3 regions of the Methylophaga sp. UBA678 genome follow, and region 2 is predicted to be linked to each of the others. Evidence: riboswitches for the same ligand, from Rfam matches in the RefSeq annotation. Region 2 holds a riboswitch; each other region holds the start of a gene.

Region 1 (3,117 bases), on a different contig from region 2:
ATCTTATTTTCCATCATGCCCAAAATGAAAACCCTGATGCGCTGTGTATGTTAGTGAATATGGGTGAGAGACCTGTTCATGTGGTGTGTGTACAAGCCGTGATAAAAATGACGTCCGGGGAGGAGTATAAGCTTGCTGTAACAGAGTTTGAGCGCATTAATGTGACCGAGCAGGATGTGCAGCAAACTTTGCGTCAAGGGCCGTTGCTCAATGGTGGTTATCTGATTTTAGGTACGTTTCGAGACATTATTGAAAACACTCAAAATAAAATAGGTTTAAATGCTTCACTGGAAGACGTTGAATGTCTCGAGTTAAGAGCTGCGGTAATTCATGCTCCGAGTAAACACCCTGTTGGGGCGAAGCGCGCATTTGTGCTGAAGCACAATACCGGCACTTGCGTTTATCCAAAAGACATCAATACGAGACAGATGGTAAAAAGACAAGACAAGCAAGAGGTCGCGGAGTGGATTGAGTCTGAGCTACACCCACGTGAGAGTAAGGAATAGTCATGGCGATGAGTGAGGCTTAGAGAGTAATATTAATCTAATGAATGATTAGATTAAGTCATTGGCTAGCTGCAGTGATGACTTTTGTCAGGAGATAAAAATTGAATCAAGGAAGAGCAACCCTGTTTTCACACAGGCAAGTTGGCATCGCGACTTTTCTAGGTACACCGCTTTGCGGACTGAGCCTTATTGCTATTAATTATGTGCGTATTGGTCAATACGGCAAAGCCATCAGCTCGTTCATTCTTGGTATGATTTCTTTATGCATCCTGTATGTAATGAGTGCGACTGTCTTGAGTTGGGTGCCAGCGTTGATTCAATTTCTGCTTGCTGTGCTGGCGATGCACTTTATTGCCAAGCGGATGCAAGAAGCGATCTTTATTGAGAACCTCGCTTATGGTGGAAAAAAGTCAGGGCTACTCGCTCTCTGGTTTTGGTCATTTTTCACTTTAGCTTGTTACGTTATTGCCGCGCTGAGTTTGATTTATCTAATTGATACCTAGTTGTCCTCCAGATCTGTTTTGCGTGTTCAGATTGATGTGCGTGGGAGTAATCTCAATGACGGAAAACGCCAAAACCTACGTTTAAATTGGCTTTCTAGTACCAAGGTACAATTGATTGAGTTATAGAAGCGATTTATTCTGTAGCTGTAATAAATTAATTTCTCAATAAAGCCAACCTTGGTGTGAGCCAAGCACGGAAAGCTTCAGGTCTTTATAAGTTGTGAATAAAGATGGCTGAGTTGCACAATAACAAAGGCTTATGTAATGAAGTTATTTAGCAAGAATCTAGTAATCGCTCTCGGGTTGTTAATTATGGCGCCGTTGACTGCCAATGCAGCAACTGTCCACCTTGATGCAAAAACAAACACTTCTTCGAATGCTGTTGAACTCAACCTGAAAGCAGGTACTTATTCAATCAGCCCATTTAAAGATGACACATACACAGCGTGGAATGCCTGGGGTAAAGTTCAAGGTTGTGGTGCTGATGGTACAGGTTGTTCAAAAGGCTGGGTAAACAACTACTCATTCACTACACCCTCTGGAACTACTAATATCATCACTAGCGATACTGGTAGATATGCGACTGCTGATTTAGCACTGCTGAATGCACTTGGTGCAACATTTACACTGTTATCAGATGCCACTGTTCAGTTTTTTATCAATGACAGTGTATACGGAGATAATATCGGTGGTATGTCATTAAACGTATCTGCTGTGCCTATTCCTGCTGCAGCATTCTTGTTTGCTCCTGCATTATTAGGTTTCATGGGCTTACGTCGTAGAGCTCAAAAAACAGTCGCTTAATACCCAGACTGTTAAACCGATTAAAGCCGTAATGATTAAGTTCATTACGGCTTTTTTATTGCCTGACAGAAACTTATGGCAAGATGAGATGGCAAATAAACTGTTTTTTGTTGCTGAGAGAATAGTCTTTCGGCGATTGAGTAAAGAGATTGTCATTTACCCATAGAGTTAATTATATGAATATGAATCAAGCTGATGACGACTCAGGCTATGCAGAGGAAACATTAACCTTTGAGCAAACGAGGGAATTGCCAGGAAAGGTATTACTTGAGTTTGGTGCGCCTTGGTGTGGTCATTGTCAGGCAGCAAGTGCAGCTATAATCGAAGTGGTCAATGAACATAGTGAACTGCGTCATATCAAAATCTATGACGGTAAGGGTAAGCGATTGGGCCGTGGGTTTAAGGTTAAGCTATGGCCGACATTGATACTGCTAAACAATGGTCAAGAAGTGGGTCGTCTTGTGAGGCCATTACGTGCTGAAGAGGTTCATGAATTGCTGTCAAAGCTCAACTAAGCCAAACTAGTTCCAGCCCTGTCCCGACTGATTTTCTCTGAGAATAGTTATGCATAAAGACCATGTGCGGCGGTTTTATGAGGTTTTATGGAATGCTCACAACAAGGCATCCATATCTTCTATCCTATGTGATGATGTGACTTTCCGAGGATCATTGGGTGAGGAAAAACGCGGGCATGTCGGGGTCTCTGAGTATGTTGATATGGTCCATAAAGCATTGGGCAATTACACATGCATTATTGATGAGCTTGTAGAAGAAGGCGATAAAGTATTTGCCAAAATGACCTTTACTGGCATTCATCGAGATGTGTTTATGGGATATCCCCCCACACAAAAACGCTTAAGCTGGCAGGGCTCAGCTTTGTTTACTTTTAGACAAGATCTTATTTCTGATGTATGGGTGTTGGGAGATTTAAAGAGTCTGGAGGAGCAACTTCGTCATCAAGATAACCAGGACCCACTACCCAGACTATCTGAAAATAAATAGCCTGGGTATCTCGGCGTTATTCTGAAAGGGCCGTAACGATTTGTTGTGTGTTGTATTGCATCAGTTTGATATAGGTTGGAGCCGGTCCATTTTCTTCAGATAACGACTCCGGATAGAGTCTGCCGCCTGGTTTTGCCCCGGTGGCGTTAGCAATCTGCTTGATCAAACGGGTGTTATTAGAGTTTTCAAAAAAATAACGTGTTACGCCAAGCTGTTTAATCTGGTCGATGAGTTTAGCGATGGTAGCTGCTGAGGCTTCGGTTTCTGTGGATACGCCCTGGGGTGATAAGAATCTGACGCCA
Region 2 (3,117 bases):
CGTTCAGCATAGTCTAATTTCAGTCCGTAAGTACTTCGCTCAGTGGCATAAGTCGTATTAAAACTCGCAAATGGATTTTCTTTATCAAGTTCTTTTAAGTCTTGATATCGACTAATTCTATACCCGAGACGTATTTCAGATGTCGAGTTCTCTAATGAGCGAGTTAGTGAAAGGGTTGGATCAATGTTCAAGCTAAAGTCATCTAACTCATCTTCTCGTAGTAGTTCATTATCATCGTATTTAAATTTAGGATCTGCCTGAGCATTAAATACCCATTCAGCTGCCGACGCAGTGTTGCTTAGTAACATAGGCAACAGTAGCGGAATATATTTTATCATTGACACGCTTCTCAGCTATTATTCTGCTTAAGGTACGATGATGACGTCACCGCTTTCTAGTGTGATATTGGTATTCAGTGCTTTACCTTTTTTTATTTCAGCATATTTCACCGGTAAGACTTGTTGAGTTGTGCCGTCTCTTCGTAGCACGATAATGTTATTTTCTTCTGCATATGGAGATAATCCACCAGCTAAGCTTAAAGCCTGCATAGCATCCAGAGGTTGATTCATTACAAACGAACCTGGATTTAGGACTTTGCCCAGAATGTGTACCCTATTACCTTCAACGCTAGTAACAGAGAGTGTGACAACAGGATCAGCTAAGTATTCACTGAGTTTTTTGGTTAATTCTTCTTCGACGTCAGCTACTGTTTTATCTTTAGCAACAATTTCACCGGCTAGTGGGAAAGTAATAATACCGTCTGGCAGCACGACGGCTTGTTTTTGTAACGCTTCCTCATTCCATACTGAAATATCTAGGATATCGCCCGAATTTAATAGATAACGCTGGTCTGCAAAGACGCTTGAGGAAAATAGGGAAGTGAGAATCAAAAAGAAGAAAATGAAGCGTTTTGACATGAGGGAAAATCCTTATCTATAAATGACATTCAAATTTGATATTAACACTCTATTTTTCAAAAAAAAAGGGAGCTTTTGCTCCCTTTCATTTTGTTACAGTAAGTTACTGTTAATATGAATCTTAATTCTTATGCAGCAACTGCTGATTTTCTTCTAAGCCCTAAGAAGCCTAATAAAGCAGGGGCAAACAAGAATAATGCTGCTGGTACTGGTACGGCAGATACTGACACATCATATTTTAGGATGTTAGAAGATGCATCAATAATATCTAAACCATAAACAACGCCAGCTGTTAAAAATGCTGTGAAACTAAAGTCGCCAGTAATATCAAAAGTTTGTGCGCCAGGTAAATAATCTCCACCTAAATCTAACTCACCAAATACTAATGTAGCCCCTGTTAAAGCTGCGAACGGGTTGAAAGACCATTCCACTTTGACTGCGGTGTTGTCATCTGATGAAAGATCAAACAGTGAAGACCAACTTGTCACTTCACCAACTGTTCCACCAGCTAATACAGTACTGTTATTATTGACATCAACTGACTGTGTTGCGCCACTTGACCCTACACCAGTAAGAGTCAATGTTGCAGCATTAACACTGACCGAAAACAAAAGAGCTACAAAAAATAGCATCGCTTTTTTCATAATAAACTTCCTTATGCATAAGTTAATAAACAAGCAATGCAACCCAGCCATCTTTATACACAAAGATCTGTGGCTTTCCGACCCCGCCTCGCGGCGAGTTTGGCTTTAAATCAATTATCAAATTGTTAGTTTGATAATTACCTATCTGACTTTTCAGATGGTTTCATCTTACGAGTCCAATCGAGTTCGTGTCTATTGTACCTTGGTACAATGTCTATGATTAATTTTCGTGCTTAATAAAATACTATATTGAAGGATAATATAATTCCAATAAAAAAGGGAGCTTAAGCTCCCTTTTTTAATTTTGTGTAACTTTTACTTACGCTGCAACAGCTGTTTTTCTACGCATACCCAAAAAGCCTAATAAGGCAGGGGCAAACAAGAATAATGCAGCTGGAACAGGTACTGCAGATACTGATACGTCATATTTAACCACACCTGAAGTCGCATCAATGATTTTTAAGATGTAGTTTGTGCCAGCAGTCAGCATAGCAGTGAAACTGAAGTCATCGGTAATTGCATATGACACTGTGTCACCCAATGTACCGAATACTAATGTGGCACCAGTAATCGCTGGATTAAATGACCATGCAATCACAACTGGTGTAGCTTCGTCAGTTGATAATGCAAACTCAGAACTCCAAGTACCAGCAGTAGAAACTGTACCACTACCTAATACAACTGAACCAGATGTGACATCAGCACTTTGACTTGCGACAGATGAACTTACTTCAGACAGAGATAACGTCGCGGCGTTAACACTTACTGAAAACAATAAAGCTACGACAAATAGCATCGCTTTTTTCATAATAAACTTCCTTATGCATAAGTTGAAAAAACAAGCAATGCAACCCAGCCATCTTTAAAAGTTTAAAGATCTGTGGCTTTCCGACCCCGCCTCACAGCGAGTTTGGCTTTAATTACACAACATCTAACCCGCTGACGTTGTGTAAGATCATATGATTAAGATCTTGCTACAAAGCCATCACCGTTGATGTCTATTGTTCTGATTGCTATTGAAAATAATGACGATAACAAGTGTTATCTGGCATCGATGATTGATGCATCTATTTCAATAGTAGTTATATGATACCGTGTCTCATTGCAGGCAACAAGTTTATTTTCCTAAGTAAAACTACTGATACTCAGTCGGGAATTCAATAGGCATTTTTACCCACAAACCCTTTGAATATCGTTAAGAAAATAATCTCAATATCTAATAACAATGACCAGTTCTGGATATATTTTAAATCGTAATGCACGCGACCTTGCATTTTGTCCAAGGTATCAGTTTCCCCCCTAAAGCCATTTATCTGGGCTAAGCCCGTAATACCTGGTTTGACTTTATGTCTCAACATATACCCTTGAATCTGAGCGCGGTATTGTTCGTTATGTGCTACAGCATGAGGCCGTGGGCCTACAATGGACATGCTTCCGCCCAATGAATTAAAGAATTGAGGTAACTCATCCAATGATGTTCTTCTCAAAAAACCGCCAAATGGTGTGATACGGCTATCATTCTTTTGTGCCTGTGTGACAGTATCTCCATCTTCTGT
Region 3 (3,117 bases), on a different contig from region 2:
TCTACGAACCGACTTATTTCACAAACCATCAAAGCAAATGGATTTGTTTTAGAAAAGAGCATCTTTATTAGACATAAAAAAGGGGAACCGAAGTTCCCCTTTCAATCTAACTAACAATTGTTAACTTGATTTTTGATTTCAAGTTTTATGCTGCTACTGCAGTTTTTCTACGCATGCCCAATAATCCTAATAAGGCTGGTGCGAATAAAAATAATGCAGCTGGTACAGGTACTGCAGATACTGATACATCATATTTCAAAATACTAGATGTAGCGTCGATAATATCAACAGCGTAGTACACACCAGCAGTTAAAAATGCTGTAAAGCTAAAGTCGCCAGTGATGTTGAAGTACTGTGTACTACCAGTGTAACCACCTGATGGACCTGTGATTTCACTGAATACAAGTACTGCACTATCAAGAGCAGTAAATGGGTTAAATGACCATTCAACCTTTACTGCAGTATCAGTGTCTGAGGTTAAATCGAAGCCTGAAGACCAACTGCTTGATTCACCTACAGTACCACCTGCTAAAACTGTACTGTTGTTGTTTACATCAACGCTTTGAGAAGCACCTGATGAACCAATTCCAGTCAAATTTAACGTAGCGGCATTAACACCAACCGAAAACAAAAGAGCTACAGCAAATAGCATCGCTTTTTTCATAATAAATTCCTATTTAATCTATGAAGCAATGCAACCCGGCCATCTCCAATTACATTAGAGATCCGTGGCTTTCCGACCCCGCCTCACGACGAGTTTGGCTTTATAAAAAACACATCACAAATAACTAATGATGTGACCATCTGAACTATTTCAGATGACTCGATGGTACAAATCACTGAATTTCAGAACCACACCAGTTAGTTAAATCTGGGATGTAACGCACAGCATTTGCTTGATCGCGTGATAATGATCACAAAAAAACTGTGAACTGGTTGTGAATTATTGCAAGAATTAACAATGAGACTTTCTATACACCGGGAATATGGAGTTGCACTATCAGCTTCATTGCGTTATCGCTAGATAGCAGCGAACGCATGTCACTTTACAAAAGTTAACTTTTGTAAAGAAAATACAAAACACGTTATTTTCTATCGCGTCTGGTTGGGTTAGAATTTCCTTGCTGGTAAAACCCAGCGCTCAATTTCAAAGCCAACCTTGGTGTGAGCCAAGCACGGAAAGCTACAGGTCTCAATTCTACTGATAAAAATGAGATGGCTGAGTTGCATTTTCACTTTGCGAATAAGGAAAATGGCATGAAAAAAACGTTACAAAACCTTCTCTTGGGTGGCTTCATTCTTGGAGCAATATCCACAACAGCTATGGCTGCACCTCAGCCCGTTGATTTGTCTTCATGGAAGGCAAATGGTAACGGTAACTGGGTATTACAGTCGGGTAATAATGCTGTTCAACAAGGAATCAACGGTACTCCAACCGTCTTTCACAACAATAAAAATAGCCAGGGCACGGCATTATCAGGTCAGATAACAGTAAAGACGACTGCTGACGATGATTATATCGGGTTTGTCTTGGGTTATAACAATAACGATCTAACCAACTCATCTGCTGATTATTTACTCATCGACTGGAAACAAGGAGATCAAACCTATTACGGTGCTGGTCAAAAAGGCCTGGCCATCTCACAGGTCAGCGGCGTATTAGGTGATAACTCTGGTGCATGGGCTCATGATCCAAGCAAAAATGTGACCGAATTAGCCCGTGCAACTAACTTGGGCGATACAGGTTGGCTGGATAATACAACATATGACTTTGATATTACCTTTACATCCTCTTTAGTTGAAGTTTTTGTCAATGGTATAAAAGAGTTAAGTATTACTGGTGCATTCAGTAATGGTTCTTTTGGTTTTTATAACTACAGCCAACAGAGTGTGCTTTATGCTGGAATTGAAGAAGTTGATGTACCATCTGCAGTTCCCGTACCTGGTGCATTATTGATGTTTGCTCCTGCTCTATTAGGATTTATCGGCTTGCGCCGTAAGGCAAAATAAAGTTCAGCAATAAAAAAAGCCGTGGTCTTTTTTGTACCACGGCTTTTTCACAATACTCAATATCTTGTCAGATAATTGAAGTGTCTCAGAAAAGTTTAAATTTCCCTAGCTAGAGCACGTTTTTTCTACGTAGACCAAGGAACCCTAACAGAGCTGGGGCTAAAAGAAAAAATGCTGCAGGAACAGGGACTTCAGAAACTGATTGCAATGATACGTCATATTTAAAGACGTTTCGATTACCATTCAGCAAATTAACAGAGGCAACTGTGCCTGCGTAAATCAAACCTGTAAACCTGAAATCACCTGAAATATCAAACAACTGAACTGGATCAACCCCATTATCAAAAGAAATGGTGGCTTCTGTCAGCGCAGCTACAGGATTAAATGACCACTCAATAATGGTAGAGGTATCTTCTGTTGTAGTCACATCGTAAGTTGAACTCCACGGCTCGTCACCGTTAGTGACGGTACCACTACCTAACACCGTGCTTCCTGTATCTACTGAGGTGGTCTGAGTGGCATTAGTTGACCCTGTTGGATTGATGGTGAGTGTGGCAGCATTAGCTGACACTGTGGCAAATAAAGCAATTGCAAATAGCATCGCTTGTTTCATATCATAAACTCCTTGATTTGTTACAAAGCAATGCAGCCCAGCCATCTCGTTCTTCATCAAGATCTGTAGCTTTCCGTCCTCGCCTCGCGACGAGTTTGGCTATGACAGCCCATCACGAACGTGTTGAGCCGAACATACCCGCTATGAATGTAAATCAATACCTTCTTAACGGGTACCAACAACAAATAGTTTGTTGTTGCTTCTACCCTAACATTGATAGATCTCAAGTTAAAGGGTGCGCATTTCGGCTTTTCTACTTAAAGATCCGTTTCTTTATTTCAATGGCGACTATCAGTGTTGCTGACTTTCAATCAATATCAACTTTTTTTGATTGTCGGACTGAAGCCAGAGCAGCACAAATAGCAGCACAATTATTTCTTGCATCTGTCATCGTGAGCTTGGGAGCCTTATTTTGCAGTATGCACTCAGAGAAATGCTCTATTTCCAGATTGAAATGATTGGCCTTTGGAATAGAGACGGTTTGTTCTTCCTCA

The links. Region 2 has a riboswitch for cyclic di-GMP ahead of B3014_RS00445 (hypothetical protein). Riboswitches for the same ligand answer to the same signal wherever they lie in the genome.
Region 1: another riboswitch for cyclic di-GMP. It lies ahead of B3014_RS14960 (hypothetical protein); the one in region 2 lies ahead of B3014_RS00445 (hypothetical protein).
Region 3: another riboswitch for cyclic di-GMP. It lies ahead of B3014_RS07675 (PEP-CTERM sorting domain-containing protein); the one in region 2 lies ahead of B3014_RS00445 (hypothetical protein).

Annotation. Positions count from the first base shown of each region.
Region 1 covers NZ_DBNG01000034.1:17,440-20,556, forward strand. The annotation lists gene B3014_RS14950 (hypothetical protein) at 1-506, shown strand, start outside; gene B3014_RS14955 (hypothetical protein) at 608-1,009, shown strand; cyclic di-GMP riboswitch class I at 1,170-1,256, shown strand; gene B3014_RS14960 (hypothetical protein) at 1,274-1,813, shown strand; gene B3014_RS14965 (thioredoxin family protein) at 1,990-2,328, shown strand; gene B3014_RS14970 (ester cyclase) at 2,378-2,815, shown strand; gene B3014_RS14975 (metal ABC transporter solute-binding protein, Zn/Mn family) at 2,832-3,117, opposite strand, start outside.
Region 2 covers NZ_DBNG01000002.1:38,087-41,203, forward strand. The annotation lists gene B3014_RS00435 (hypothetical protein) at 1-338, opposite strand, end outside; gene B3014_RS00440 (polysaccharide biosynthesis/export family protein) at 366-917, opposite strand; gene B3014_RS00445 (hypothetical protein) at 1,046-1,561, opposite strand; cyclic di-GMP riboswitch class I at 1,596-1,675, opposite strand; gene B3014_RS00450 (hypothetical protein) at 1,881-2,369, opposite strand; cyclic di-GMP riboswitch class I at 2,405-2,486, opposite strand; gene B3014_RS00455 (undecaprenyl-phosphate glucose phosphotransferase) at 2,719-3,117, opposite strand, start outside.
Region 3 covers NZ_DBNG01000012.1:189,782-192,898, reverse strand. The annotation lists gene B3014_RS07685 (PA0069 family radical SAM protein) at 1-52, shown strand, start outside; gene B3014_RS07680 (hypothetical protein) at 146-664, opposite strand; cyclic di-GMP riboswitch class I at 691-773, opposite strand; cyclic di-GMP riboswitch class I at 1,143-1,232, shown strand; gene B3014_RS07675 (PEP-CTERM sorting domain-containing protein) at 1,258-2,010, shown strand; gene B3014_RS07670 (hypothetical protein) at 2,120-2,623, opposite strand; cyclic di-GMP riboswitch class I at 2,652-2,733, opposite strand; gene B3014_RS07665 (Gfo/Idh/MocA family protein) at 2,931-3,117, opposite strand, start outside.